Regions from separate parts of the Sinorhizobium sp. KGO-5 genome, predicted to be linked through region 3. Evidence: predicted binding sites of a transcription regulator. Region 3 holds the regulator's gene; each other region holds the start of a gene.
What was found. Region 3 encodes LexA, which represses DNA repair genes until DNA is damaged. Its sites were predicted from a motif close to TGTTCNNNNTGTGTTCNG; they were not measured.
Positions count from the first base shown of each region.

Region 1: a site for LexA is predicted at 6,013-6,030, ahead of BHD07_RS08360 (DNA polymerase IV). Genes of this name have one in related genera too.
Region 2: a site for LexA is predicted at 4,120-4,137, ahead of BHD07_RS06050 (PA0069 family radical SAM protein). Genes of this name have one in related genera too.

Region 1 covers NZ_BDIZ01000001.1:1,759,571-1,769,401, forward strand. The annotation lists gene dnaE (DNA polymerase III subunit alpha) at 1-2,654, shown strand, start outside; gene BHD07_RS08355 (L,D-transpeptidase family protein) at 3,381-4,598, opposite strand; gene BHD07_RS08360 (DNA polymerase IV) at 4,717-6,009, opposite strand; gene BHD07_RS08365 (DUF3572 domain-containing protein) at 6,216-6,488, opposite strand; gene BHD07_RS08370 (response regulator) at 6,645-7,016, shown strand; gene BHD07_RS08375 (PleD family two-component system response regulator) at 7,034-8,401, shown strand; gene rpmG (50S ribosomal protein L33) at 8,859-9,026, opposite strand; gene BHD07_RS08385 (MFS transporter) at 9,121-9,831, opposite strand, start outside.
Region 2 covers NZ_BDIZ01000001.1:1,273,178-1,283,008, forward strand. The annotation lists gene BHD07_RS06025 (F0F1 ATP synthase subunit A) at 1-325, shown strand, start outside; gene BHD07_RS06030 (F0F1 ATP synthase subunit C) at 410-637, shown strand; gene BHD07_RS06035 (F0F1 ATP synthase subunit B) at 711-1,325, shown strand; gene BHD07_RS06040 (F0F1 ATP synthase subunit B) at 1,339-1,824, shown strand; gene BHD07_RS06045 (ribonuclease HII) at 2,063-2,713, opposite strand; gene BHD07_RS06050 (PA0069 family radical SAM protein) at 2,901-4,058, opposite strand; gene BHD07_RS06055 (glycosyl transferase) at 4,236-4,793, shown strand; gene BHD07_RS06060 (hypothetical protein) at 4,862-5,941, opposite strand; gene moaB (molybdenum cofactor biosynthesis protein B) at 6,399-6,941, opposite strand; gene BHD07_RS06070 (4-(cytidine 5'-diphospho)-2-C-methyl-D-erythritol kinase) at 6,948-7,853, opposite strand; gene BHD07_RS06075 (tetratricopeptide repeat protein) at 7,861-9,684, opposite strand.
Region 3 covers NZ_BDIZ01000005.1:275,943-285,773, reverse strand. The annotation lists gene metG (methionine--tRNA ligase) at 1-621, opposite strand, end outside; gene BHD07_RS22005 (pyrophosphatase) at 908-1,213, shown strand; gene BHD07_RS22000 (DNA polymerase III subunit delta') at 1,208-2,239, opposite strand; gene tmk (dTMP kinase) at 2,236-2,940, opposite strand; gene BHD07_RS21990 (D-alanyl-D-alanine carboxypeptidase family protein) at 2,998-4,152, opposite strand; gene BHD07_RS21985 (septal ring lytic transglycosylase RlpA family protein) at 4,209-5,249, opposite strand; gene BHD07_RS21980 (hypothetical protein) at 5,700-5,912, shown strand; tRNA gene BHD07_RS21975 (tRNA-Ser) at 6,107-6,196, shown strand; tRNA gene BHD07_RS21970 (tRNA-Ala) at 6,465-6,540, shown strand; gene BHD07_RS21965 (hypothetical protein) at 6,735-6,899, shown strand; gene lexA (transcriptional repressor LexA) at 7,108-7,824, shown strand; tRNA gene BHD07_RS21955 (tRNA-Cys) at 8,043-8,116, shown strand; gene BHD07_RS21950 (calcium-binding protein) at 8,163-9,242, opposite strand; gene BHD07_RS21945 (hypothetical protein) at 9,640-9,831, shown strand, end outside.

The DNA.
Region 1 (9,831 bases), on a different contig from region 3:
ATACGATCGAGGTCGCGCGGCGCTGCTCCTTCATGTTGAAGACCCGCGGACCGATCCTGCCGCGCTTTACCGGCGCTTCGGATGATCCGGAGGAGGCCGAACGCGCGGAGGTGGCGGAGCTGCGCCGGCAGGCGGAGGAGGGGCTGGAGGGCCGCCTCGCCAAACTCGGCATGGCGCCCGGCTACAAGGAAGAGGACTATCGGGAACGGCTGGCCTTCGAACTCGGCGTCATCGAGCGGATGAAGTTTCCGGGCTACTTCCTCATCGTTGCGGACTTCATCAAATGGGCCAAGCAACATGACATTCCGGTCGGGCCGGGCCGCGGCTCGGGTGCCGGCTCGCTGGTCGCCTATGCCCTGACGATCACCGACGTCGACCCGATGCGCTTCTCTCTGCTTTTCGAGCGCTTCCTCAATCCCGAACGCGTGTCGATGCCCGATTTCGACATCGATTTCTGCCAGGACCGGCGCGAGGAGGTCATCCGCTACGTGCAGCAGAAATACGGCCGCGAGCAGGTGGCGCAGATCATTACCTTCGGTTCGCTGCAGGCGCGCGCAGCACTGCGCGACGTCGGCCGCGTGCTGGAAATGCCCTACGGCCAAGTCGACAAGATCTGCAAGCTGGTGCCGAACAATCCCGCCAACCCGACGCCGCTTTCCAAGGCGATCGAGGAGGAACCGCGCCTGCAGGAAGAGGCGGAGAAGGAGCCGGTCGTTGCCCGCCTCCTCGACATCGCCCAGAAGATCGAGGGGCTTTACCGCCACGCCTCGACGCACGCGGCCGGCATCGTCATCGGCGACAGGCCGCTCTCGCAGCTCGTGCCGATGTACCGCGATCCGCGCTCCGACATGCCGGTCACTCAGTTCAATATGAAATGGGTCGAGCAGGCGGGTCTCGTAAAGTTCGACTTCCTTGGCCTGAAGACGCTGACCGTTCTGAAGACGGCCGTCGACTTCGTCGGCAAGCGCGGCACCCATATCGACCTCGCAAGCATTCCGCTCGACGATCTGAAGACCTACGAGACCCTTTCGCGCGGCGAGACGGTCGGCGTGTTCCAGGTGGAAAGCGCCGGCATGCGAAAGGCGCTGATCGGCATGCGCCCGGACTGCATCGAGGACATCATCGCGCTTGTGGCGCTCTATCGCCCGGGACCGATGGAGAACATCCCGGTCTACAACGCCCGCAAGCACGGCGAGGAAGAGATCGAATCGATCCATCCGAAGATCGATTACCTCCTCAAGGAGACACAGGGCGTCATCGTCTACCAGGAGCAGGTGATGCAGATCGCCCAGGTGCTCTCGGGCTATTCGCTCGGCGAGGCCGACCTTCTGCGCCGCGCCATGGGCAAGAAGATCAAGGCGGAGATGGACAAGCAACGCGCCCGCTTCGTTGACGGTGCCGTCAAGAATGGCGTCTCGAAGCCGCAGGCCGACCTGATCTTCGACCTTCTCGCCAAGTTCGCCAATTACGGCTTCAACAAGTCGCACGCAGCCGCCTACGCCATCGTCTCCTACCAGACCGCCTACATGAAGGCGCATTATCCGGTCGAGTTTCTCGCAGCGTCGATGACGCTCGACATGTCGAACACGGACAAGATCAACGATTTCCGCCAGGACGCGATGCGCCTCGGCATCCAGGTGGTCGCGCCGTCCGTGCAGACCTCCCACCGCCACTTCGAAACCGGCGACAACCGCATCTATTATTCGCTCGCCGCCCTCAAAGGCGTCGGCGAGTCTGCCGTCGACCACATCGTCGCCGTGCGTGGCGATCGGCCTTTCGCAAGTCTCGAAGATTTTTGCCTGAGGATCGATCCGAAGCTCTTGAACCGGCGTGTTTTCGAAAGTCTGATCGCCGCCGGTGCTTTCGACTGCTTCGGCTACGACCGGGCGGAGCTCGTCGGCGGCCTCGATCGTATCCTCGGTTTCGCCCAGCGCGCCCAGGAAAACAAGGTGAGCGGCCAGAGCGACATGTTCGGCGCGGGTGCCGCAACCGGGCCCGAGAAGATCGCGCTCCCGCCCTATACGCCGTGGCTCGCCTCGGAGAAGCTGCATCGCGAGTTCCAGGTTTTGGGCTTCTATCTCTCCGCCCATCCGCTCGACACCTATAACAATCTGCTCGCCAAGATGCGCGTGCAGACATTTGCGGATTTCTCGGCAGCCGTAAAACAGGGTGCGGCGGCGGGCCGCCTCGCCGGGACGGTGACGTCGAAGCAGGAACGCAAGACGCGCACCGGCAACAAGATGGGCATCGTCGCTTTCTCGGACGCTTCGGGCCAATTCGAGGCCGTACTCTTCTCCGAAATGCTGAACCAGTATCGCGACCTTCTGGAGCCCGGCAAATCGCTGGTGATGACGGTCGACGCCGAAGAGCGGCCGGAAGGGATCGGCCTTCGTATCCGAACCCTGCGTTCGCTCGAGGAAGAATCGCTGCAGATGCAGAAGGCCTTGCGCGTCTATGTGCGCGACTGCGGACCGCTGCGCTCCATCGCCTCGCATCTGAACGCCAAGGGGGACGGCCTGGTTTCCTTCATCGTCATCAAGGACAACGGGCAGCGGGAGATCGAAGTCGAGCTCAACGAGAAATACCGGATCTCACCCGAGATCGCCGCCGCCCTTCGCTCCGCTCCCGGGGTGGTGGACGTCGAGCTGGTTTAGGGCATGTCGAGATTCATTTTGAGTTTATGACGGCTGCGAGATGGATAATGGCGTTGAAGCTCGGGTCGGTTTTGTCGCTTGAAGACCTCGAGTACCGACCGTGCGCCACTCCATTTGTCCTTTGATCGTAGCCGATCAAAGGACAAAAACATGCAGCAGCTCAAAGTGCTACAGCGACCTTTGCGCGTAAGGCGCGCGGCGCTGTAGGAAACGTATCGGAGGACTGCAATCTCTCCTCACCTCATCCTGTGCTCGTCACAGGGATCCAGCAGCGCCGCGTCTGCGGCGCGGGAAGAGCCTTTCCAGCCCAAGGACTTGGTCTGGCTGGATTCCTGTGACGAGCACAGGAATAAGGAACTGGGATGTGCGGCTACTACATCGAAGCGAAGCGGGACGCTGCATACGGGCGTGACCCGGGACCCGTCGTGTCGCCTCGCTATCTTCACGGTTTATGAAGCGCGCCGAGGGACCGCACCCTCTCCACCTCATCTCTGTGACAAGCACAGAGCTCTCCGAAAAGTTTCCTACAGCCCCGCCGCGTCTTATCAGACACGCAAAGGTCGCTGCAGCATTTTGAGCTGCTCTATGTCTTGTCCATTGACAGGCTACTATATCGCCCCCTCGAAGAGCGGGCCTTTGCTGCTTTTCTCTTCGCCCCGCTTGCGGGGAGAAGGTCCCGGCAGGGCGATAAGGGCAAACCAGGGTGCGGAAATCACCCCATGCCTTTCACCCGCGCCGCTCCCTCGTCACGGTGATGAAATCCGTTCCCTTGCCCGTCTCCAGCCCCGATTCGGTATCGGTGATCGAGAGTGACGAGCCGTTTGCAAGGAGGCCGGCGAGGCGTTCGCGGACGTCTTCGGGCACGGTGATGCGGCTCAGCGTCCTCTTCAGCGTGTCGGGCTCGCCTTCCTCTGTAATGCCAAGTCGCTTCTTCGTCGTTTTCGGCAGCTTGTTCTCGAGCGACATGCCGAACCATTTGCCCTGTCCGGTTTTCGTGTCGAGATCCTGGAACTGCAGCAGATGTGTCCCGAGCGCCATTTCCGGCTCTGCGATGGCAATCTCGGCTTCGAAAAGCGGCTGGAATTGCCGGCGCACGCGCAACACGCCGTTCAACGGTGCACTGCGGTTCGCCTTGCGGAAGACGGCTTCGATCAGCTCCGGCGTTATCTTGCCATCGACGGGCAGAGCTTCGGCCCTTTGGAACGCTTCGATTGCGGCGGCCGTTGCCGGACCGTTGAATCCATCCGGCAGACCTGCATCGTAGCCGAGCGTATTGAGGAGCGTCTGGAGGTTGCGCACGCTCTCTTGCGTACCGCGCCGGGTAATCAGAATACGTATCGGGGCCTTCGCCTCGTCGGATGTGACGGGCGAGGGGCGTTTGTCGGTCATGGCGACTTCAACTGCGCTCCGGTTGAACTCCCCGATCGCCGGCCGCAGGGGGACGTCCGACAGGGCAGGTCCCTGCGGTCGCGACTGGCTCGGCTGGAAAAGCATTTCGTGCGCGACCTCGACCGGGGCGATCTGCCGATCCGATATGACCACATGCATGCCGTAGCCCGTCATCTTGAACAGGCTCGCCGCGAATTTGCTCGGCAGCCGCACGCAACCGTGCGAAGCCGGATAATCCGGTACATGGTTTGAGCCATGCAGCGCAATGCCGGACCAGGTAAGCCGCTGCATGAACGGCATCGGCGCATTCGAATAGATGTTCGACTCGTGACGTCGGCGCTTCTCCAGGATCGAGAAGATGCCCGTCGGCGTCGTGTGCCCGGCCTTGCCGGTGGACACTTTCGACGTGGCGACCACCGTGTCGCCGTCATAGACGACGAGGGACTGCTGCTCCCTCGAGACGACGATCTGCAACGGCGCCTTGGCGCCGGCCGCAAGCGCGGACGGCGACGCCATGACGAAAACCGCGAATCCCATCCGGAGAGCGAAACGCAACACCTACCCTCATTCAGACAGTGGCGGCACCGCAAAACGGACGACGGAGCCGTGGAAGCAGGCTAGCGTTCAATATTTAAGGAATTGCCCCATACGATGCGTCAGCCGTCCGGTCGGGCTATTGCCGGCGCCGCCCCTTGCCGAACGTATAGCCGGTCTCGACGCTCGTCCTGCCGAACTTGTCGCGCAGCTTGTTGATCGCGTCCTCGGCGGCGGCACGCCGGGATGCCTGCGGATCGACAAGATCCGGCGGATCGGCGAGGTCGGGATCGGCCAGATCGCTGACGCCGATCCCGATCAGCCGGTATTTCGTCCCGTCGACCTCCTTCTCGAGCAGCTGCAGGCCGGTGCGGAAGATGCGGTCGGCAAGGCGGGTGGGGCTGTCCAGCCTGCGGTTGCGCGTGCGGGTCTTGAAGTCCGCGGTCTTCAGCTTCAGCACCACCGTCTGTCCGGCGAGGGCGGATTTTCGCAAGCGGAATGCCACTTGTTCGCTGAGGCCCCTCAGATGCGTTACGAGGTCTTCCTGGCGCGCCAGGTCGTCGTTGAAGGTCGTCTCGGAGGAGACGCTCTTCGCTTCGCCTTCGATTTCCACGGATCTTTCGTCCAGGCCGCGCGAGAGCCTGTAGAGCCGCCGGCCCATCGTGCCGTAGCGGCGCATGAGGTCCGCCTCTTCCATCGTCTGGAGCTGCCCGATCGCGCGGATTCCGTCCCTTTCGAGCGTGGCGGCGAAGGCCTTGCCGACGCCCCAGATGAGTGTAACGGGTTTGGCTTTCAGGAAATCGATGGCTTCGGCCTGGCCGATGACCGAAAAGCCGCGCGGCTTCTGAAGGTCCGAGGCGACCTTGGCCAGGAATTTGCAGTAGGAGAGCCCGACGGAGACGGTGATGCCGATTTCCCGCTCCACACGCCTGGCGAAGCGGGCAAGCGTTCGGGCGGGCGGATCGTGATGAAGCCGCTCGGTGCCGCTCAGATCGAGAAAGGCCTCATCTATCGACAGCGGCTGCACGAGAGGCGTCAGCTCCTGCATCATCGCTCTGACTTCCCGCCCGACGCGCACGTATTTCTCCATGTCGGGCCTGATCACCACGGCCTGCGGACAGGCTTCGAGGGCTTTGAACATAGGCATGGCGGAGCGCACGCCGTGGATGCGGGCAATGTAACAGGCCGTGGAGACGACGCCACGCTTACCGCCGCCGATGATCACGGGCTTGTCGGCGAGCTCCGGATTGTCGCGCTTCTCGACCGAGGCATAGAAGGCATCGCAGTCGATATGCGCCAGGGTCAGCCGGTAGAGTTCGGGGTGCCGGAGGAGCCGCGGGCTTCCGCAGGCGAGGCACCGCCGCGCCTGGGCGGCTTGCTCCTTGAGGCAATCACGGCAGAAGCCGGAGGGTGGGGCGGCGCTGTCGATCATATCCGGAACAAATGTTGAACGCGGCGACTTTACGCTCTACGCTGCTGAGTCTCAAGGCGGCGGCTGGAGGCTGTTTTGGATATCGCAGTTAAATTTGAGACGGTGCCGGCCGATCGCCGGCCGGACTTCGGGATGCTCCTTAGTCGGCACGGCGCACTCGGCACCGGGCGGTGCACCGCGCTGCGCACGCCGCGTGCCGGCAGCACTCAGCCTTCCTCGAAATCGCGCGGGCCGGAGAGGGCATGGTGCGCCCGGACGACCTCGTCCGGCGAGGTTTGCGTTTCGTTGCAGAAGGCCATCAGCGTCGGCTCGTGCTCCATCAGGAACGCAACGATGCCCCCCATGAAGCCCGGCTCGCCGACGGCGCCGCGCAGGGAGGCGGGATCGGTGCCGGTGAGCGCCAGAAAGCGCGACATCAGCTCAGGCTCGTTCGCGAGCCAGGTCAGGATGGCGATCGCCGTATCCTCAGCGTTCTTCATGATATCCGCTCTCTTCTCGTTTGCCGGCCGCAATTACCTATTTTTCAACCAAATCGCGCTAGCCTGGCGATCGACGAAAAGGGTCGAGTCGCCGTTGTTGCAACTTAAATCTCTCCCGGAGACTTGCAAGGCGGCGGCAGACAGCAAGGGATCGACATGCCCAAACAGGTGATGATTGTTGAGGATAACGAGCTGAATATGAAGCTCTTCCGCGACCTGATTGAGGCTTCGGGCTACGCGACGATCCAGACGCGCAACGGCATGGAAGCCCTCGAACTCGCGCGCAAGCACCGTCCCGACCTGATTCTGATGGACATCCAGTTGCCGGAGGTTTCCGGCCTCGAGGTCACGAAATGGCTCAAGGAAGACGATGAGCTTCACGTGATTCCGGTTATTGCCGTAACCGCTTTTGCCATGAAGGGCGACGAGGAGCGCATCCGCCAAGGGGGATGCGAGGCCTATGTTTCCAAGCCGATTTCCGTTCCAAAATTCATTGAGACCATCAAAACATATCTGGGCGATGCCTGACTGCCAGAAAGATCGATATGACTGCGCGCATCCTCGTCGTTGATGACGTACCAGCCAATGTGAAGCTCCTGGAAGCGCGGCTGGTGGCCGAATATTTCGACGTGCTGACGGCTCCGGACGGGAATGCCGCCTTGGCGACATGCGAAAAGACGCCGGTGGATCTGGTCCTGCTCGATGTCATGATGCCGGGGATGGACGGTTTCGAGGTCTGTGAAAGATTGAAGGCGAACAGCCGGACCGCGCATATTCCGGTCGTGATGATAACGGCACTCGACCAGCCGTCCGATCGCGTGCGCGGGCTGAAGGCCGGCGCGGACGACTTCCTGACCAAGCCCGTGAACGATCTGCAGCTGATGTCGCGCGTGAAAAGTCTCGTCCGCCTGAAGAACGTCAGCGACGAGCTGCGTCTCAGAGCTCAGACGGCACAAACGATCGGGCTGCAGGAGACGGCCCGCGTCGATCGGCCGGACGAGCCCGGCAGCGTTCTGCTCGTCGATGGCCGTGCTTCCTCACAGGAGCGGCTGACGCGTGCCCTGAAGCCGATCGCCGATGTCGCCGTCATATCGGACCCGCAGGCCGCTCTGTTCGAGGCTGCCGAAAGCAGTTTCGACCTGATCATCGTCAACGCGAATTTCGACGATTACGACCCCTTGCGTCTGTGTTCGCAATTGCGGTCGCTCGAGCGGACCCGCTTCATTCCGATCCTGCTGGTAACCGAGCAGGGAAACGATGAGAGAATCGTCCGCGCACTCGAACTGGGCGTGACGGACTACATCATGCGCCCCGTCGATCCGAACGAACTTGTCGCCCGTTGCCTAACGCAGATCCGGCGCAAGCATTGCAACGATCGCCTGCGCGCCAGTGTACAACAGACGATCGAATTGGCCGTGACGGATGATCTCACCGGCCTCCACAACAGGCGCTATCTGGAAAACCACCTGAAGCTGCTGATCGATCGCGCAACCACAAGGGGGCGTCCGCTGTCGATCTGCATCACGGATATCGATCGCTTCAAGCGTGTGAACGATACCTACGGTCATGATGCCGGTGACGATGTACTGCGCGAATTTGCCAACCGCGTTCGCGCCACGGTGCGCGGCGCGGATCTCGCCTGCCGTTTCGGCGGGGAGGAGTTCGTGGTCGTCATGCCGGATACGACGCCCGAAATGGCAGCGATCGTTGCGGAGAGACTCCGATTGGCGGTCGAGAGCCGTGGCTTCGACATTCCGCAGGCCGCGACGGTCCTGAACGTCACGGCGTCGCTCGGCATTGCAACCCTGAGGCCGGATGGCGATACGGCCGAGGCTTTGCTGAAGCGCGCCGACATGGCGCTCTATCAGGCGAAGAACGGCGGACGGAACCGGGTTGTCGCTGCCGCGGCCTGATCCGCCGCACATGCTGTGCTATTCAGGGCCTCGCGGGTTCTTCCAGTTGCGCTCTTCTTCGCGCGGCCGTGCCGGAGTAAGCACATCCGCAGGCGACACTGTCCGATTTTGGAACAGAATTAACCAAACGCCGAGCAACCCCTGCTCGGCGATTAAGAATGCGTTGATTTTTTTTTAGTTTCAGGCAATGCTGATAAGCGAGGAAGGAAACTTCCACAGAATTCGGTTACCCCATGATGCTCAGGTCCGCCGCATCTCCTGGGTCGTGGGGTCGGTCGGCTGGCCTCGGATTTGCGGATTCCTCGTGCTGCAACCGGACCAGTCGACCCCCATTCGAAAACGCCGCTTCGAAAGAGGCGGCGTTTTCGTTTTATCCCTTCGTTCCGTCCCCCGGAGAAAGCAAAGAAAAAGCGCCGGCCCCGCGGGCGGCGCTTCTGGATCGAAGAAAGCGGCGACCTTACTTGATCTTGGCTTCCTTGAATTCGACGTGCTTCTTCGCGACCGGATCGTATTTCGTCTTCGTCATCTTGTCGGTCATCGTGCGGCTGTTCTTGGTGGTGACGTAGAAGTAACCGGTGTCGGCCGTCGACAGCAGCTTGATCTTGATGGTGGTAGCTTTCGCCATGGTCGTCCTGCCTTTATGAAAAATTGAAAGCCGTGGACAACCTATTGCGGGCCACGGTCAAGTTGCCGCGAAACTACAAATCACGATCGAAAAGTCAAGACCGTTTTGGTTTCAAAACGATGCGGACCAGGGAAAGTACGACATAAAGCCCGAAGAAGCCGGCGATTGCCCAGGCAAATCCGTCATTGCCCGTCACATCCATGGCCGCCCCGATCACCTGCGGACCCGCTACCGTACCGACCGCGTAGGAGAACACGAAGGCGGCGTTGGCGGCCGCAAGGTCTGATCCCTGGAGACGGGAGCCGAGGTGGCTGAGGCCGACCGTATAGAGACCGGAGACGCATCCGCCCCAGAACAGAAGAACAAGCGCCATCAGAAACCAGTTTTCGACCAGCATAGGCAGGAACAGGGCGCCTACGAGCCCGATCAGGGTCAGCGCCGACAGGATCGTACGGCGGTCCTTCACGCGGTCGGAAAGCATGCCGAGGGGGATCTGAAAGATGAAATTGCCGACGCCCATGACCGTCAGCAGCAGCGCTGCCTGCGATTCGCTGAAGCCCGCGCGCGTCCCGAAGATTGGAAACAGGGAAAGGCCGCCATATTCCACCGCCCCGAAGATGAAGACGGCGGCCGTCGCGGTCGGCACCAGCAAGACATAACGCATGAAATGGCGTTTCGGCTTTTCGTCCAGCACCGGGCTTTCATTGCGCGCGAGAAAGATCGGAATCGCGGAAAGCAGGATGACGCCCGCGCCGACCGCGAAGGGCAGGAAGCCTTCGCTGCCCAGGATCGAAAAGAGCAGGGG
Region 2 (9,831 bases), on a different contig from region 3:
GTTCGTGCCGCAAGGCGTGCCGGGCGCGCTTCTGCCGCTTGTCGTCTCGATCGAAATCATTTCGTTCCTTTCCCGTCCGATCAGCCTCTCGGTCCGTCTTTTCGCCAACATGCTGGCGGGCCACATCACGCTGAAGGTCTTCGCAGGCTTCGTCGCATCGCTCAGCGCTTTTGGAGCGCTCGGCATCGGCGGCGCGATCCTGCCGCTCATCATGACCGTCGCCCTCACCGGTCTTGAATTCCTTGTCGCCTTCCTCCAGGCCTATGTCTTTGCGGTGCTGACCTGCATGTACCTCAACGATGCGGTCCACCCCGGAGGCCACTAAGGAATAAACAGTCGCTGGTTTCCGGTCGGCTTGCCGCCGGAAGCGCAAATCCTAAGCCGCAACACCATTTCGAAGGAGTCAATCATGGAAGCGGAAGCAGCAAAGTACATCGGTGCAGGTCTTGCATGCCTTGGTATGGCCGGCACGGCTCTCGGCCTCGGCAACATCTTCGGCAGCTACCTGTCCGGCGCTCTGCGCAATCCGTCGGCAGCTGACGGCCAGTTCGGCCGCCTCGTATTCGGCTTCGCCGTTACGGAAGCTCTGGGCATCTTCTCGCTGCTCATTGCACTCCTCCTCCTCTTCGCCGTCTGATATCGGCAGAAGTTTTGGCCGCGGCCCGTCGGGCCGCGGCCGCGCATATTCTTGAGTGCACCTGGAGGTGAGCATGTTTGTGACCGAGGCATACGCCCAGTCATCCACCACCGAAGGCGCCGAAGCACACGATGCCGCTGCGGCCGGTGAGGTGCACACCGAAACGGGTGTGGCCCACGAAGGCGAGCATGGCTCCGGCGTGTTCCCGCCCTTCGATTCGACCCATTTCGCTTCGCAGCTTCTTTGGCTCGCGATTACGTTCGGGCTTTTCTATCTCCTGATGTCGAAAGTCATCATCCCCCGGATCGGCGGTATCCTCGAGACGCGCCATGACCGGATCGCTCAGGACCTCGACGAGGCATCTCGTCTGAAGGGCGAGGCCGATGCGGCCATCGCCGCCTACGAGCAGGAACTGGCAGGCGCAAGGGCAAAAGGCCATTCGATTGCGGACACCGCACGCGAAGCTGCCAAGACGAAGGCCAAGGCCGATCGCGACGGTGTCGAAGCCGAGCTCGCGAAGAAGATTGCCGCCGCAGAGGCGCGCATCGGCGACATCAAGTCAAAAGCGCTTGCCGATGTCGGCGCCATCGCCGAGGAAACTGCAGCGGCCGTGGTCAAGCAATTGATTGGCGGAACCGTCACCAAGTCCGAGATCGCTGCGGCGTTCAAGGCTTCGGCCGGCAACTGAGGATAAGAGAACAATGGCTCTTGATGCGACTTTCTATGCCCTCGTAGGCCTTATTCTCTTCTTTGCCCTCATCGCCTATCTCAAGGTTCCGGGCATGGTCGGCAAGGCACTCGACGCCCGCGCCGACAAGATCAGCAACGAACTGGCGGAAGCGAAGCGTCTGCGCGAGGAAGCGCAGAGCCTCGTTGCCGAATATCAGCGCAAGCGCAAGGATGCCGAGGCGGAAGCCGCGAGCATCGTCGCCGCTGCCCAGCGCGAAGCAGAGATGCTGACGGCGGAAGCAAGGCAGAAGACCGAAGAATATGTCGCGCGCCGCACCGCACTTTCCGAACAGAAGATCAAGCAGGCCGAAAGCGATGCGATCAATGCGGTTCGTGCTGCTGCCGTAGACCTGGCAATCAGCGCAGCCGAGAAAGTGATCGCGAGCAAGGCCGACGCAGGCGCTCAGGAGTCGCTCTTCAAGAAGGCGCTCGGCGAGGTCAAGTCACGCTTGAACTGAGCGTCGGTTCGACCGAGATTCAAGGGCCCCGCTTCGGCGGGGTTTTTTCGTTGCGCGCATGGGAGGTTGTCTCCGACATCCCCCGGTCGGGTTCAGCGGTTGTGATCGTGTCGACCAAGCCCTTGCCGGGAGGGACGCTCATGCCTACAGCCTGGATCAGGGCGGCGGAGCCGCTTTGCGCGGCGCGGAAGAAAGCTTCCGGTTTACGCCCCCGATCAAGGGCCAGGGCCGACGTCGACTACAATTGTCGGAACGGGCGGAAGCTCATGCGGTGCAGGGAGCAGGGGCCATGGCTTTCGATCGCGGTGCGATGCTTCACCGTCGCATAGCCCGCGTGATGGGCAAAGCCGTAGAGGGGAAAGGTTGCATCGGCCCGGGCCATCATCCGGTCGCGGGTGACTTTGGCGACGATCGATGCGGCGGCGATCGACACCGAGCGGCTGTCGCCTTTGACGATGGCCTTGGCGTGACAGGTAAGCCCGGGAGGGACGTCGCGGCCGTCGACGAGAACGATGCGAGCCGCCACCTCCAGGCCATGAACGGCGCGGCGCATCGCATCGAGGCTGGCTTTCAGTATGTCGGTCGTATCGATGCGGGCCGACGAGGACGAGGCGATCGAGACCGTCGCCGTCGCCAGAATCTCCTCGAACAATGCCTCGCGCTGCTCCGCGCTCAAGAGCTTGCTATCGTTGAGGCCCGCCGGGATCGCCTCCGGATTGAGGATGACAGCCGCAGCGACGACAGGGCCCGCGAGCGGACCACGCCCGGCCTCGTCGGCGCCCGCCACCGGCCAGAGACCGTCGCGCTGCGCCGCGCGTTCGAACGCGAAATCCGGAACGGCCGGCGGAAGAGGGAAAAGAGGGGAATCGGGCTGTTTGCTGCGTGTCATGCGGGCGACATTGGCATACTCGCCCGATTCCCTTCAAGCCCCCGGCTCGGTTTGCGGCGGTTGCCGGGGAAGACCAGCACCGCCCCCGAGGCAAAGGGCGGACACTGGAAGTTTTAAGGCACATCGGCGGTCGAGATCGTGACGTTTTTTCAATCTCCGGTGCGATGGCCTGTCGAAAAGGTCTGCATCAAAGCAGCGACAGTTGAACCCCCATCCCGAGCGGCGGCACGAAGAGATCGCTGCGCAATTGCCGGCGCGTCAGATTGAGACCGAGCCGCTTGGCGGCAAGCTCGAACCGACGGCCGATCTGCCAGGCATAAGGTCCGCTGCCCTTCATTCGTTTACCGAACTCGGCATCGTAATCCTTGCCGCCGCGCATGGAACGGATGAGCGACATGACATGCCGGTAGCGGTCCGGATAGTTTCTGAGAAGCCAATCACGGAACAGGGGGCTCACCTCCAGCGGAAGCCGGAGGAGGACGTAGCTCGCATCCGACGCGCCGGCCGTCTTCGCCGAATCGAGCACGCGCTCGATCTCGTGGTCGTTCAGCGCCGGAATGATCGGCGCGACCAGAACGCCAGCGGGAATGCCGGCCTCGGAAATTGCGCGTAGCGCCTCCAGCCGCTTGGTGGGCGTCGACGCCCGCGGCTCCATGCTGCGCGCCAGTTTCCGGTCGAGCGTGGTCACCGAAATCCCGACCCGGGCAAGCCCCTTTTCCGCCATCGGCGCCAGCAGGTCGATGTCGCGCGTCACCATGGCCGATTTGGTAACGATCATGACCGGATGATTGGCGTCCTTGAGCACCTCCAGGATCTGGCGCATGATCCGCCATTCCTTTTCTATCGGCTGATAGGGATCGGTATTTGTGCCGATCGCGATCGGACGGAGCTTATAGTCCGGCTTCGCCAGCTCGCGCTCGAGAAGACGTGGCGCGTCCGGCTTGGCGAAGAGCTTGGCTTCGAAATCGAGCCCTGCCGAGAGCCCCATATAGGCGTGCGTAGGCCGCGCGAAGCAGTAGATGCAGCCGTGCTCGCAGCCACGATAGGGATTGATCGATCGGTCGAAAGATATATCGGGAGAATCGTTGCGCGTGATCGCGGTCTTCGGCTTTTCTATCTGGACCTCGGTCTTGAACGGCGGCAGCTCCTCGAGCGTTTGCCAACCGTCATCGAAGACTTCGCGCGTCATCGGCTCGAAGCGTCCGGAGATGTTGAGGGCGGCACCGCGGCCGCGCCGACGATCGACGTCGATTCTGATGCCGGTTCCGGCGACGAGGGCTTCCGCCACATCCGCGCTGTTGCCTGGCGCATAGACGCCCTGCTTGAGTTGAGACAGATCGTTCATCGAAATCTCCCGGAACCATGTTCGGTTCGCTTGGTGCTGATTATTTTCCTAGCGTAGAAGAGGGAACAAATCAAGAACAAATATTCAGCACAGGTCCGGGGAAGGTCCGTCATCATCCCGCACCCTGTGCGGAACGGCGCTTGTAGCAATCTGCGCTGCGATGCGGTAGGAACGCCTATGCTGACGGTCATCATGGAAACGAAGGACAACGAAGCGGAGCTCGCACAGACGCTCTCGGCGCTCGTTGCCGGTGCGGTGGAAGGGCTCGTCAGCGATGTCATAATCCTGGACCACGGATCGACCGACGGCTCTCCCAGGATCGCGGATGCGGCTGGCTGCCGCTTCTGCCTCGACTGGGATCTCGGCGATGTCCTTCGTTCGGCCCGCGGCGAGTGGCTGATGCTGCTGGAGCCTGGTGCCCGCCCCATCGGTCGCTGGGTGGATGAATTGGCCGAATACGTCTCTTTGAACAGGAGCCCGGCGCAGTTTTCTCCCTCGCGAATGCATAAGCGCCCGCTTCTCAAGCGCCTGGCACACAGGTCGCCGCCGCTGGAGTCCGGATTTCTGATGCCGAAGGGTGATGCAGTCGCGGCTGCGCGCGGCAACATGCCGCTCAGCGGCCTTACGAGCGGACGAGCTGCCCGCAAACTTGCGACCGAGCTCGTCCCAGCCTGGGTCGCAATGGAGAACCGGTCGACCGGTGAACGGCATCGGACGCCTGATTCCAAGATGTGAGCTTGCGATAGGTTGTCCATTCGCCCCCCGACCGAGGTGTCGGAGGGACCCAAATGGCATCGTTGTTGTCAGAGCGAGCGGACTGCAAGCGAGTTCAATTGCCAGGCCGAGTCGATCGAAATGTCGATGCTGACGTCATTGAGGAGTGCCCAGATGCGATCGGCCACGCCGACATAGATCCAGAGCTCGCGGCCAGCGGGGAAGGCCATCTCGGTGAAGAGGTTGATGATTCTTCGTTCCCCAGGAACGGCCTGGATTGAGGTGCCGGGGAAGCTCTCGCCATCGCCGCTGCAGTCGAGGCCCGAGGCGAACCACTGGTCGCTCACCTCGTTCGCCGGTTCGACATCCTCCCAGTTCCAGAACACAGCCAACACGAGGCGGCCGCGCGTCGTCGCGTGAAAGTCGGACCACCCGAACTCGTCGTAGGTCGAAATGTGATGGCGGCAGATGAGGGCCGACAGGTCGGCCTTGACTTGCAGTATCCCGGTGCGAAGCGTCTTGAACGGCACGAGATAGCCGTTCTCCCGATAGGCACAGAGAAGATCCACGTCGGAGGCATCGCTGTTGCGGGCGATCAGTTTCGATCCAAACCGGCCGGCACAGTCCAGATAGGAACTGTTCTCCACGATTGCTCCGTCGCCGGTTGCCTGATTCTGATCGAGTCTGTCCCAGCAACCTCCAAAGGGCGGGAGAAACAGCTTTTCCTTGTCCGGATCGGGCGCGACATACACGATCGGTGGCTGTTTGAAGATGTCGGTCACGCTGCCGACCACCGTTTCGTGGCGGTGGAAGGCTTCAGGGCTCTTCACCAACGCGCCGACTTCGCCATAGGCGCGCTTATGAAGCCGTTTGAGCGCGTTCAGATCAAGGTCGGCATTCCTGGCCTCCACGAACGACCTGTATCGAAGACCGGGGCCGCGCGGATCATCCCGCAAGCCCGACCTTGCAACATTCTTGATCCTGTCGCGCAGTTCAGGTGCCATAATATGCCGTCGCTGCTCCGCGAAAGACCGGCGCAATGCGTCCAGCCTGTCCACCGTTGCCTGCCATTCATCCTTCCGCCGCCTTTCGTAGAGCGCCCGCAGCCCCAGCGGAATCTCGGCCTCAGGCCAATCCGTTTTCGAATATGTATGCTCTGCCGTTCCCATGACCTCCTCCTTACCCTCGCGGGGTCGCGGCGCGGAGCCTCGAGCGGCGCGCCTGCGTCGTTAGTGAAAACCGGGAAAAGGGGCTCCGAGGCGGTAAACAGGAATGGGGTTTCTCCGGCGACGAGAAGCCGTCATATGCCGGTGGCAGCCCCGAGCTGAGCCTCTTCTCCGAAGCAAGAATGGGGCGTACCTTGCGGTACCCCCCAAAGTGGCTCTCAAATGACCTTGTTTATGCAAATAATCGTCTGTGAAAATGTCTTGCCATGCAGGCCCACCGTTGCGAACGGGCAGCACGTCGTAGCCTTCTCTCTTTTCCCGATATTGCCCCAGAAAAGAGGCCGGACATTCGCTCGAAGCAATTAAACGGTGCTTGCCTTGCCCGCTTCGAGCCAAGCCGACGAAGGCAAACTAACGGGATTCTGGGCGCTGGGCTGTTCCAAACGGAACACGAATTTCGTCAGCCGCGCTTCAGGTGCTCGTCGAGTCTCGGCATGATCTCGACGAAATTGCACGGCATGTGCCGGTAATCGAGTTGCTGCTTCAGGATTTCGTCCCAGGCATCCTTGCAGGCACCGGGGGATCCGGGCAGGACGAAGATGAAGGTCGCGTTGGCGACCCCGCCCGTGGCTCGCGACTGGATCGTCGACGTGCCGATCTTCTCGTAAGAGATCCGGTGGAACACCTCCGAAAAGCCATCCATGCGTTTCTCGAAGAGCGGCTCCAGCGCTTCCGGCGTCACGTCGCGGCCCGTGAAGCCGGTGCCCCCGGTGGTGATGACGACGTCGATCGCGGCATCGAGCGTCCAGGCCTTTACCTGTCCGTAGATCTTCTCGCGCTCGTCGGGAACGATTGTCCGCGCCTCGAGCCGGTGGCCGGCCTCCCGTATTCTCGCTTCGAGCACATCGCCGGACTTGTCGTCCGCGCGTGTGCGCGTGTCCGAGACCGTGAGCACGGCGATGCCGATGGGAATGAAGGGGCGTCTTTCATCGAGGCCGGGCATCTGGCGTTATCCTGATTTTCCCGCGGTTCGCGTCGCCTGAACGTACCATCGCGGGTGGTCGGCGGAAATGGTCTCAGCGGCACGCTCGGCGCTTTTCGTCCCCGTGAACAGTCCGAAGCAGGTGGCGCCTGAGCCGGACATCCGCACGAGCGCGGCGCCTGCATCGTGCAGTGCATTCGAGACGGTTTCGATCATCGGCTCGTGCGCACGTGCCGGCGGCTCCAGATCGTTCCGCATGGCCGCCATGGCCGTCAGCCATTCGGCAGTCGAGCGGGCATCTTCAGGCAAGACCAGCGCAGGATTGGTCTTCCTGACGAGCGATCGGAAGATAACCGGCGTGGAGACCGCGACGAGGGGGTTGACGAGGACGACGTCGAAGGGCGGCAGCTCGGGAAAAGGCGTGATCTCTTCGCCGATGCCTCTCGCGACGAGGGGGCCTCGGTCGAGACACATCGGAACGTCCGCGCCGAGCTGCAGCGCAAGGCTGTCGAGCCTTGCCGCTTCGACGGTTGCGCCCCAGAGCGACAGCAGCCCGCGCAGAGTCGCGGCGGCATCGGCCGAGCCGCCGCCGATCCCCGATGCTATCGGCAGGTTCTTCTCGAGATGCAGATGAACCGGGCCGGCCATTCCACCCTGCGCCGAAAGCTCGCGCCGCAACAGGTCCCGGGCGCGGAGCACGAGATTACCACCATTGCCCTCGGCTGAAAGGTCGGTGGCGAAGCGGCCCGACACCGTGAAACGGTCCCTTTCCGCCGCGGTCAGCCCGACCCGGTCGCCACATTCGGCGAAGGTCACCAGGCTTTCCAGCAGATGGTGGCCGTCGGCGCGCTGCCCGACGACGTGCAGCGCGAGATTGATCTTGGCGGGCGCCGCAAAGGTCAGTGCGAAGCCCGGAATGCCGTCTGCCTGCATGTTACGGTCAGGACTTCTTGTCCGGCGCTGTCTCGGTCTTTTTCGGCAGTATTTCCTTGGCATCCGCCGCGGCCGGGACCGGTTCCTTAAGCGGCGGCAGACCGTTTTCGATCTTCGCCTTGATCTTCGGAATTTCCGCTTCCTCGGGCTTCAGCTCCAGCGCCTGATTCCACTGGAACACGGCTTCGAGCTTGCGGCCGACGCGCCAGTAGGCATCGCCGAGGTGGTCGTTGATCGTCGCGTCGCCGGCCATCAGTTCGGCAGCGCGCTCGAGCTCGGTCACAGCCTCGTCGAACCGGTTCATGCGGAAATAGGCCCAGCCGAGCGAGTCGACGATATAGCCGTCGTCGGGCTTGAGTTCGACCGCCTTGCGGATCATCTCAAGCCCGTCCTCGAGGTTGATGTTCATATCGACCCAGGAATAGCCGAGATAGTTCAGAACCTGCGGCTGATCCGGGTTGAGCTCCAGTGCCTTGCGAAAGTTCGGCTCGGCCTTTTCCCAGAGCTTCTGGCGTTCGTAGGCAATGCCGCGCTGGAAGAAGACGGTCCAGTCGCTCCGCTTCGGCACGGGGCCGATCGCGGCGACCGCGCGGTCGTAAAGCTCGCCCATCTCCTTGTAGTCCTTGGCGTCGGAAAGCACGCTGCCATAGGCGAGATAGTTGCGGATGTTCTTGGGATCGACGTCGATCAGCCCTTTGAGATGTTTTTTCGCCTCGTCTACCTTGCCGATGCCGGCGAGGCTGAGGCCAAGCTGAAGTTCGGAAAGGCGGCGCATCGGCGAGCTCTCCGGCACGCTCTTGTAAAGCGCTATCGCCTCTTCCGGCTTTTTGAGGTTTTCGGCGATCCCGCCGAGCATCACGAGAATATCGGCGCTTTCCGGGTCGAGCCGACGCGCCGTCTGAAGGTAGAGCGAAACGATGTCTTCCGCGCCTTCGCGGTTGAGCGCGCCACCGATCGAAAAGAGAACGGCGGCCGCACCCTGCACGGCGTTGCGTACCTGCTGCTCCTGCGGCTTCCCTTCCTCGACACTCTTCCTCAGCGCCTCGAGCGGAGTGTAGTTGTTGACGAGGCTTTCGCCGACAGCGATCGTATCCAACGCCTTCTGCTTGTTGCCTTCGCGCGCTTCGAATCGCGCCAGCGCCTCGACGGCCCGCATGAAAGTGTCCGGCGCGGCGCCGCCGCCTTCTCGGTCAAGAATGGCGTCGTTGAGCCGGGCGCGCGCCGTCGTCTTGTCGCCGGCCGCAAGCGCAATCGCCCCCGCATGATAGTTCCTGAAGATCCGGAACCATTCCGGGCCATCCAAATTCTTGATCTGCGCCAGCGCTTCCTTCGGTCGGCCCTGGCCGAACTTGGCCCAGGCGGAAAGCAGCGAGCTCATCAGCCGGTCGAGATCGTTCGGACCGTCGTAGTTCAAGAGCTTTTGCGCGTTGCGGTATTCTCGCTTGCGGATGGCTTCAATCGCGCGGACCACCGTGGTGATCCTTTCGACGGCGGGATCCGATTTCAGCTCTTCGGCGATCTTGGCGCCTTCATCGAACTTGCCGCTCATCAGCAGCGTGATCATCAGCCGCTGCTTGACATCGTTATTGCCGGGCTCGAACCTGAGTGCGGTGCGATAGAGTTCGGTTGCCGCCGCAAAGTCGCGATCGACGTCTGCCGTGCGCGCCGCAAGGAATGCGCCGGCAAAGGTGTTGACGCTCCTGATGTCGAAAGGCTCGGCGTCTTCGACCGGCGCCTTCTCCTCGGCAAAGGCCTGCTGGTCGCCGGTCACCGTTGCAAGAACCAGCATTGCCGCGCCGCTGAGAAGGCGAAGGAATGTATTCTGCCGCATATCAAACCTTTCATTACCGGTGGTACGATTGGAGACGCCACCGCTGGTTGGCCCGGAGCCGATTGGAAATCGGGCGCAAGTCTTCAAGAATAGAATGGCTTTTTTGGCGCAGCGCGGCAAGAAAATCCTCCGGAGAGGTCTTCGTCC
Region 3 (9,831 bases):
GAGGTCCTTCAAGCCTGACTTGACGAAGGAAATGACCTCGTTGCGCCGTTCCGCCGGACCGATGAAGTCGGGATTTTCCTCGTAGTGCTTGAGGAGCTTGTCCTGGTAGGCGGACAGCCGGAAGAAGTAGCTCTCTTCCTCCACCCATTCCACGGGCGTTCCCTGCGGTCCGTAACGTACGCCGTCGCCGCGCAGTTCCGTCTCGTTTTCCTGGTAATAGGCCTCGTCCCGAACGGAATACCACCCGGCATAGGAATCCTTGTAAAGGTCGCCCGCCTCGCCCATGCGGATCCAGATCGCCTGCGAGGCCTCGTGGTGGCGCTGTTCGGTCGTGCGGATGAAATCGTCGTTGGAGGCGTTGAGCAGCCGCGCCATATTCTGGAATTCGGCCGAATTGCGGGCGGCAAGCTCCTGCGGCGAAATTCCTTCCTTCTTCGCCGTCTGCTGCATCTTCTGTCCATGCTCGTCCGTCCCAGTCAGGAAGAAGACCTCGCGCCCATCAAGCCGCTGAAAGCGTGCCATGGCATCCGTCGCGATCAGCTCGTAGGCATGACCGATATGCGGCTTGCCGTTCGGATAGGAAATCGCGGTGGTGATGTAGAACGGGGACGTATCTCTCATAGCGGGCTTCGATATCCTCGGGACAGAAACTATGGGGTGCTATTACCGCATCGCCTTCGGGTAGGAAACCGGTAGATCACGTTGAATTTAGGCCGGAGCGACCTGACCATGGCCGTGAACCGTCTTCGAGGGGGAAAATTCGGGCTCCGCGGAAACCTCGCATACCCTTCTCCACCCGGAGCGCAAGTGAAAGCTTCTCTCCAGCCGCGGGGCTTCCCGCGATATCAGACGGGATTGACACGAAAGATCGTCTGGAACAAAACAAAAACAAACGGGGGGAGAGTGTGTGCTCAACGAACTCAGACGAAAATTCGAGAAAGCGTCGGCGGGCTATGCGGCGATGCATTCGATCAGCCGTGATCCGGATTGGTTTATATTGAAACTGCAGGAGGAAATGGGGGAACTGACGCAGGCCTGGAACAACGCCACAGGACGGGGGCGCGACCGGCAGGTCTCCCCGGAGACGCTGCGCCAGTCGATCGCCGACGAAACGGCCGATCTCCTCGGCCACGTTCTGCTCTTCGCCCACCACAACGATATAGACCTGGCTGCGGCAATCGAGCGAAAATGGAAGTTCGCTCCCTACCTATAGAGCTTCCTTGAGATCATCGAGGAGGGAAAGAACCGTCTGCTTGCGGTCGAGGTTATAGGCCGCGGTCAGCGTCAGGCGTTCGCCAACGGTGCTGGACAGCCTGGCGAACCGTTCGGCCGCGCCGACGTCGCCGGCGATCGCCGCCTCGCGAGCCATCCGCATGATGCGCCCCGACAGCAGCGACGAAAAGAAATCGAAGATCGTTTCGCTGTCCTTGCCCGAAAGCACGTCGGCCAGCTTGTGCATGTTCTTGCGAACGGCCGGGCCCTGCCCCGCCAGAATGTCTTCGAAAGCCTCGGCTATATCCAGCCCGCCATAGTTGACGAGCTTCAGCGCCTCAGAAACGCTGCCGTTTGCGGCGGCGAGGACGCGCTCTGCATTCAGGCCCGCGAGATCGAGCCCGAGATGCGCAAGCGCCTGGCGCAGCGCTTCCGTGTCCAGAGGCTTCAGCCGCAAAGGCAGGCAACGCGAGCGGATGGTCGGCAGGAGTTTTCCCGGCGCATGGGTGAGCACCAGAAACAGCGAACGGCGCGGCGGCTCCTCCAACATCTTCAAAATGGCATTGGCGGCGTTGCGGTTGAGATCGTCGGCCGGATCGATGATGACGATGCGCCAGTTTCCGGTGCCCGACGTCTGGCCGAAGAACTTGCCGGCGCGGCGAACCTCGTCGACCGTGATCGCGCCCTTCGTCCTGCCCGTCTTTTCGTCCACTGGGCGCGCGAGATGCAGGAGATTGTGCGATGCGCCCGAACCGAGCTGTCTCGTGACGATAGAGGCGGGATCAGGGTCGGCAAGCCTTTCGGGGGCGTCTGCCGGATCCGGATGGCTCAGGACATGATTGGCGAAGCGGAAGGCGAGTGTGGCCTTGCCTATCCCCTCCGGCCCTTCGATCAGGATCGCGTGATGACCCTTTCCGGACCGGTAGCTCTGTGCGAGAAAGGCTTCCGCCTCCCGATGACCGAAGAGCTTGCTGTTCATCACGGGAGCAAGCGCGCCCTCCAGCACACCTGGCTGTTCCGGGGTCATGACGTCGCTTCCGCATTCGAGGGTTGCGGCTTGCCCTCAAGCGGCAATAGCGCCTCGACGAGACTCAATACTTCGGCAGCGATCGCGGTCGGCGGACGGTTGGCATCGACGACGCGGCATCGCTCCGGATCGGCCGCGGCAATATCGAGAAAGGCTTCGCGCCGCTTTTCATGCGTCGCCAGCTGTTCCTTTTCAAATCGGTCGGGACTGTCGTTTGCGGCGCGCCGGCGGGCGCGCTCCAGCCCGACCGAGGCGGGAAGATCGAAAATGATGGTGCAGTCGGGAATGACACCGTTCACCGCAACGCGTTCCATGGTCTCGACGAAAGCCGGTTCCAGATTGCCCGTCACGCCCTGATAGACGCGCGAGGAATCCATGAACCGATCGCAAAGGACGATCGTTCCTTGCTGGAGCGCCGGCCGGATCACCTCCTCGACATGGTCGCTGCGGGCGGCCGCAAAGAGGATCGCCTCCATCCGGACTCCGAAGGACTCCGCCGCGCCCGAAAGAAGGACGTGGCGAACGGCTTCGGCACCCGCGGAGCCTCCCGGCTCGCGCGTGGTGAGCACGCGGTAGCCGCGCGCGCTCAGCGCTTGCGCAAGAAGGCGCATCTGGGTCGACTTACCGGCCCCCTCTCCCCCCTCGAATGTTATGAACAAACCCTTGGTCAGCGACACTTCAATTCCCGGATCGGCGTGCATTATCGTCCCTGTTTAGCCGATCGGTCCCGCGGAAGGAACCGTCGCAAAGCGCATTTGTCACAGCCAGAAGAACAGCAGTTCCTGCAGCGCGTCGAGCGCCCGGCTCGTGAGCGTTCCGGACTCGACCGCCCTCGCCGTCTTCACGGGAACTTCCCGCAGCAGCTTGTCCCCGTTCCAGAGCTTGACGACGCCGACCTGCTGACCGGCAGCGACGGGTGCGTTGAGCGGCCATTTGTAGACGATGCGTGCCGTCAGCCGTTCGGGATTTTTTACCGGCAGCAGAACGTCGACCGGGCTGCCCGCCACGAGCGCCACTCGGGAATCCGCGCCGCCGTAGACGCTCGCCTCTCCGATGGTTTCACCATCTGCGAAAATGCGCCGTTTCTCGAAAGCGGTCATCGCCCAATCCAGGACCCTGCGGCTCTCGTCGATTCTCTCCTTTTCGCTCTCGAGGCCCCCCATCGCGAGAAAGACGCGGCGGTCGCCGCGTTGCATCGAGACGGCGAGCGAGAAGCCGAAACCCTCCGCAAAGCCGGTCGCCAATCCATCGACGCCGACATTTGCCGCGATCAGAGGGTTCTTGTTGCGCTGAAGGATCTTGTTCCACTCGAATTCCGGCTGCGAATAGAGCCGATAGTAATTCGGGTGCGCCTCGTAGAGGTGCCGCGTAAGGGCGACGAGTTCGCGCATCGTGATCTTGTTTTCCGGATGCGGCAGCCCCGTGGCATTCCTGAATGTGGCGACCGGCAGCCCCAGCTCGCGGGCCCGCTTGGTCATCAGTTCGGCAAAAGCAGCCTCGCTGCCAGCCATTCCCTCAGCCAGGACAATGCACGCATCGTTGGCGAGTTGCACCGTTGCGCCCTGGATGAGATCGGCAACGCGAATCCTGGATTTGATCGCGGCGAACATCGTTGCAGTGCCGGAGGGGGCCCCGCCTGTACGCCACGCATGTTCAGAAACCTCGAAACTCGTCTCGGACGTCAGTTCGCCCTTATCCAGGGCCTCGAAAACCACCTCCATCGCCATGAGTTTGGCGAGCGAGGCAGGCGGGACGGGTGCATCCTCGTCGCGTGAAAAGAGCACTGTGCCCGTCTCGGCATCGACGAGATATATCTGCTTCGCTTTGGTGTCGAAGGCGGGCGTCTGTGCGACCGCTTGTCCCGAAACGATGGCCGCGAGGAAACCTACGACCGCAAGCCACTTCATGCGCATGAGAAACTCCGGTTCTGCATGGGCATATCAGCGCGAAAAGCCCTCTTCAACCGGCGTCAGCGCGAGTCGGCGTTTCGGTACTGGCGCTTCGCATAGGCGAGAATGGAATCGGGGGTCAGCGGATTGCGATCGACCATGATCGCCTCGAAGGGCGAAGGCTTGTCGCTGACGCGAACTTCGACGTAGGCCGCAGCATAGGCCATGCTGCCATCCGGCAGCGGGATCAATTGCGGGCGCGACGTCGGCATGGGGCCGATCTGCGGCAGAACGACGAATTCGCCGAAGGCGCTTGGTGCCGCCGAGGCCTGCGCCGGCTTTGCGAGCGCGTTCACCGGCACGCCGGCATCGAGCGTCGATCTGTTCGGAACCGGAACGGCGCGGAGATTCGGAACCATGTCGCGCAGCGGCTCGTTGGAAGCCACCATCACGCCTGAGGCGATCTGCCCTTCCGGCATCACGCTCGGGCCACGGTCGCCCTTCCTGACGTACGAAGCCATGAGGTAGGGCATGTCATTGCCTTCGAGGGGCGCACGACCGACATATTGAACGCGAACATTGGCGCTTCCCTTGCGCTTGATGTCCAGCAGGTCGGCGGTTTTCGAAGAGACGTCGATGATCCGGCCGTATTCATAGGGGCCGCGATCATTGACACGGACGATGACGGACGTGCCGTTCTCCAGGTTGGTCACGCGCGCATAGCTCGGCAACGGAAACGTCGGGTGAGCGGCCGAAAGGTGATGCTTGTCATAGACCTCGCCATTGGCCGTCAGCCGGCCGTGGAAGGCAGACCCGTACCAGGAGGCCATCCCGCTCTTGTCGTAGCCGAAATCCTCCTTCGGCTGATACCACTTGCCCTTGACCTGATAGGGTTTCCCTACCTGGTAGCGGCCACCGCCCTTGGGAATGTTGTTTCCGGTAGCGACTCTGGGGCTGGCTTTGACGCCATAGACGGACTCGGCGAAGTATTCCTTGCTCCGCGACTTGGTCTTCTTGACGCTCGACGTCGACCCGCAGGCCGCAAGCACCGCGCAAAGCAACGGAACCGCTGCGAGACGGAGCCCCCTCACAAGATATGCCGCACCGTTATTGGATGTCATCTGTCCCACAAGATCATTCGCAAAGCCGCACCCGAAATCCGCTCCTGCAGCGCTCGCGCATCCGACCGAACGCGCAACGATCGTCGCAATCGTGCAGTAGTTCCCCCCGCGAGAATTTCGCCGTCCCGAAACGGAACAGTCGAACAATCATGACAACAACAAGGCGAAATTGCGAACCGGAGGACGAACGGAGGCAAAAAAACGCTCGCTATGGTTTACGAAACGTAAATGAGTCGCTGGACCATGGTCCGATAGAGCGCGCCAAAGGTCCGAAACCCGTTGCCGGGTTTCCCTGCCGATACATATCGCAATAAGCACCCGCGTGGCTCGTCGGCCGCGGGGTGCGGCGGCCTCAGAGCTGGCCGAAGCTTCCCGTCGGTGCAACTCTGAGGCTCCGTCCCCGGTTGGCGTGGTGCCCGTGCTCCGGCCCAAGTCCGAGAGGATCTCGCAATGGACGACAGATACGATTATGGGCCGCCGGAGCGACGGGCGGCAACCGGCCTCCCCCTAGGCATAATGCTCCTGTCGATGTTGGCGATTGCCGTTTATCTGCTTGCCGGAGCGGCGCTCCTGGACGGCAGAAGCCGGGATGTCGCGACCTACGTCGCCCGGGCAGGCGACGAAAGTCCGACTGCGGCGCCGGACAGCGGACTCCGCCCGTGACGATGGCCCACAACCGTGCCACGGGCGTATGCGGCGCGGCACGCCTCGAATGCAAGCAAATGCTCCGGAGCAAGTTGACGCTGTGATCAAAGCTGCTAAAAAGCCAGCCGTTGGTGAATGGGCAGCAAACCCGGTAGCGATCGCCGGTCCATCGAGAACTCGGAAACGAATTTCACGAAGCTCCGCAATCACCTGGAAGAGTGGCCGAGCGGTTTAAGGCACCGGTCTTGAAAACCGGCGTGCGTGAAAGCGTACCGTGGGTTCGAATCCCACCTCTTCCGCCATTTCAGAATTGATCCGGGCACGCCGGAATTCCCAGCTTCTCGTCACTGATGGCCGTCTTCCCCACCCGCAAGGCTCGTGGCTGCCCTGCCCTTCCGACGCTTTGCGTCACCTGCAGGAGCGGAAGAAGCTGCTTTGGGACTCCATCGCGAAGGGGCGATATTCGGATGGGTGAATTGCAGCGTGCCCTACCGGGCGGCAAGGGTGAAGCCGGCAAACGGAATGCACTGGTGCGCGGGGCCGAAAAATCTTATACAATGGGTGACCAGTGGGGTCGTAGCTCAGTTGGGAGAGCGCCGCAATCGCACTGCGGAGGTCGAGGGTTCGACTCCCTTCGACTCCACCATTCCCCTCTTTTGTCCAGCCCGGAGACCCAGGTAACGGATCTTACCTGAGCTAACATCCACCGATGCCGGACGTCAGGTTGCGGAGCCCGGGCGATGCCGCGGCTCGGCTGCGCTTGCCAAAAAAGCTGATTTGAGAGAAAGTTTTAGTCTGACCCGTTCGAGGTCTGGGCAACTCCCGCGAGTGGAGAAAAACATGCCTGTTAAATCTTTGGTGGCAGCCGTAATTTTTTCCCTCTTCGCCCTTTCGGGGTGCGCCAGCACAGGCTCGACCAACACGACCTATACCCAGTGGTACGGGCCCTATCCCGAGCCTGAATTCGACGTTCTTACGCCGGGCGGACTGCGGCTTGCCTATTAGCATGGCGTAGGCGAGCGACTGGGCCGGCCGCTGTAAGTGAGCGTACGCCCCTGCCCCCAGATTCCGAGCGATCGCCATCGCACGCCGGATGGAAAGCGGACAGGCATTCAGCAGCAAGCGGTATTCACGGAATTTTAGGCACTTGCGGAACACATATGGAACAGATAGGTTCTGTTCTTGATTTGTTTCGCGATTCTGGAGTGACGCCATGCTGACCCGCAAGCAACAGGAATTGCTTCTGTTCATTCATGAACGAATGAAGGAATCCGGGGTTCCGCCGTCCTTCGACGAGATGAAAGATGCCCTGGACCTTGCCTCCAAATCGGGCATCCATCGTCTGATCACCGCACTCGAAGAGCGCGGGTTCATTCGCCGGCTACCGAATCGCGCTCGAGCCCTCGAAGTCATCAAGCTGCCGGAGGCCTATGCCGGTGTTTCGCAGGTCCGCCGCGGCTTTTCGCCGAGCGTGATCGAAGGCAGTCTGGGCAAGCCTGCGGCCCCGCCCCCCGCACCGAAACCGGCGCCCCCGGCCGAGATCGCATCGGTCGCTGTCCCGGTCATGGGCCGCATTGCCGCCGGCGTGCCGATTTCCGCAATCCAGAACAACATGCACGATATTTCCGTACCGGTCGAAATGATCGGCAGCGGCGAGCACTACGCTCTCGAGATCAAGGGTGATTCGATGATCGAGGCCGGCATCCTCGATGGCGATACGGTGATCATCCGGAACGGAAGCACTGCCACCCCCGGGGATATCGTCGTCGCCCTGATCGACGACGAGGAAGCAACTCTGAAGCGTTTCCGTCGCAAGGGCGCCTCTATTGCGCTCGAAGCCGCCAATCCGGCTTACGAGACACGGATATTCGGTCCGGATCGGGTCAAGATCCAAGGCAGGCTTGTCGGCCTCATCCGGCGGTACCACTAGCCTCCCGACGAGGTGTGCAGGCGTTTCCCACGGAAGTACGCAATTTCAAAGCGTTAGAAGTGGGCGCATTGCGCCTTGGGGCGCTATGGCCACGCCTCCACAGAACCGAAGCCATATTTATACAGAATAAAAAAGACCCTATTCCAAATGTACCCTCTTGCGGATTGCGGGCAATCATTCTAAATCCGCGCCACGATTTGAAAATCGCAGATCGTAGAGGCCTCGTGGCGGAGTGGTGACGCAGAGGACTGCAAATCCTTGTACCCCGGTTCAATTCCGGGCGAGGCCTCCAAAAAACCACCCCTATTCAGCTTTGTTACCGACAAATCTTACCTGCGTCAGACGAAGGCGAACTCCGCGCCCGCAAAGACGAAGTTGGCAGCGCTGAGGTCGGCAGCGTGGATGCCGATCAGAGTGACCTGATCGACCGTGCCATTCAACTGCAGGACAGCGTTCCCGTCAGCATCGTTGCCGATGTTGGGCAAAAAATCAGCGAAGTCGTCGTAGCCATAGCCAGCGATTTGGATGACGTCCTTGTCCAATTCGAAGTCGAAGATCTCATCCCGACCACTGTTTCGTGAAAACAGGAACTGATCGGCACCGGTCTCGACCGCGAAGCCTGCGGTCAGTCGACCATCACCCCAGAGCTGATCGTTACCGGTGCCGCCGATCAAGAGGTCGTTCCCACCCGCGGTGTCCACGCCGACCTCTGCATCGCCATACAGGACATCATTGCCTTTGCCTCCGTCGAGCAGGTCGTCGCCGCCACTGCCGCCACGTGAGAAAAGAACGTCTCCAACGAGAAAGTCATTGCCCGAACCACCATACAGGTGGTCGTTGCCGCCAATGCCGGATTCCACGACGCCCTGGTCGAGGCCATCCCCGTAGAGCTTGTCATGGCCCTCTCCGCCCTGGAGGCGATCGTTCCCGCCAACGAAAAAATCGCCCAGGGAGAAAGCGTCGCCCGAGAGAGTATCGTCTCCGGCGCCGCCGTCGAGCCAGTCGTCTCCACCACGTCCGCTGAGGCAATCGTAGCCATCGCCATAGAGTGTATCGTTGCCTTTGCCGCCCGAGAGACGATCATTCCCTCCGGCGACGGTAGCGGAATCAATCGCATCGATCTGGAAGGCATCGCCGTACAGCGTGTCGTCGCCGGCGCCGCCGTCGAGCTGGTCGTCGCCACCACGCCCCTGATTGGAGATCGTCCAAGCGTCGCCGAAGAGCGTGTCGTTGCCCCCAAGGCCGTCAAGGCTGTCGCGGCCACCCTGCCCCGAAGACAGGAAGCCGCCGATTTCGGAGACTCCTAGGCTATTGCCGGTCGTGAACGGGTCTCCGAAGATAATATCCGGATCGTTCGTTCCGAAGATGTGGTTGTCCAGCCCGAGCCAAGGGGCGATGCCACCGATCAGATGCGCCATTTTTCTCTCCACAGTGCTGTAAAGTAGGCGATGCTCGTCTTGGGAAACCCGGACGGCCTTCGCGGCGCCGACTTCGTCGGGCTCCGTCGGAGTGACGAGCTAACGCTATGAAAATACCGACTTCCTACGGAAGACCGTTACACCCTTTTCCTGAAAGCGCTCCAATGTTGCCGAACGTGATGTTCCTGTCTATTGACCACTTTGGATTAACTACAAGTTGTACTTTGCGACCACACTCAGCGTCCGGATACTGGAAGAAGGACGAGCTCGCCCACGCTCCCGAAGACGTCCGCGAAGGGCGAAACCTCGAGGATCGTGTGGTCTCGTGATCGGCGGTTGTGATATAGCGGTCCGTCGGCCGGCCTCATCGGGAGGGCGGCACTCGAAGCGCGACGTGATGGATATTCCTTGGGGCTACATTCAGCGCCACTTCGATTGGCTCGGGCATGTGGTCGAGGGCTTCTGTATTGCAGCAGTCGTCGCCCTCCTGTTCATGGCGATTGCACCGAGAAGGCTGGCGCTGATCATCGGCCTCGCCTTCGCCATCGGACACTTCCACGGCCGCGAGAAACGTGATTTCGAGATCAGC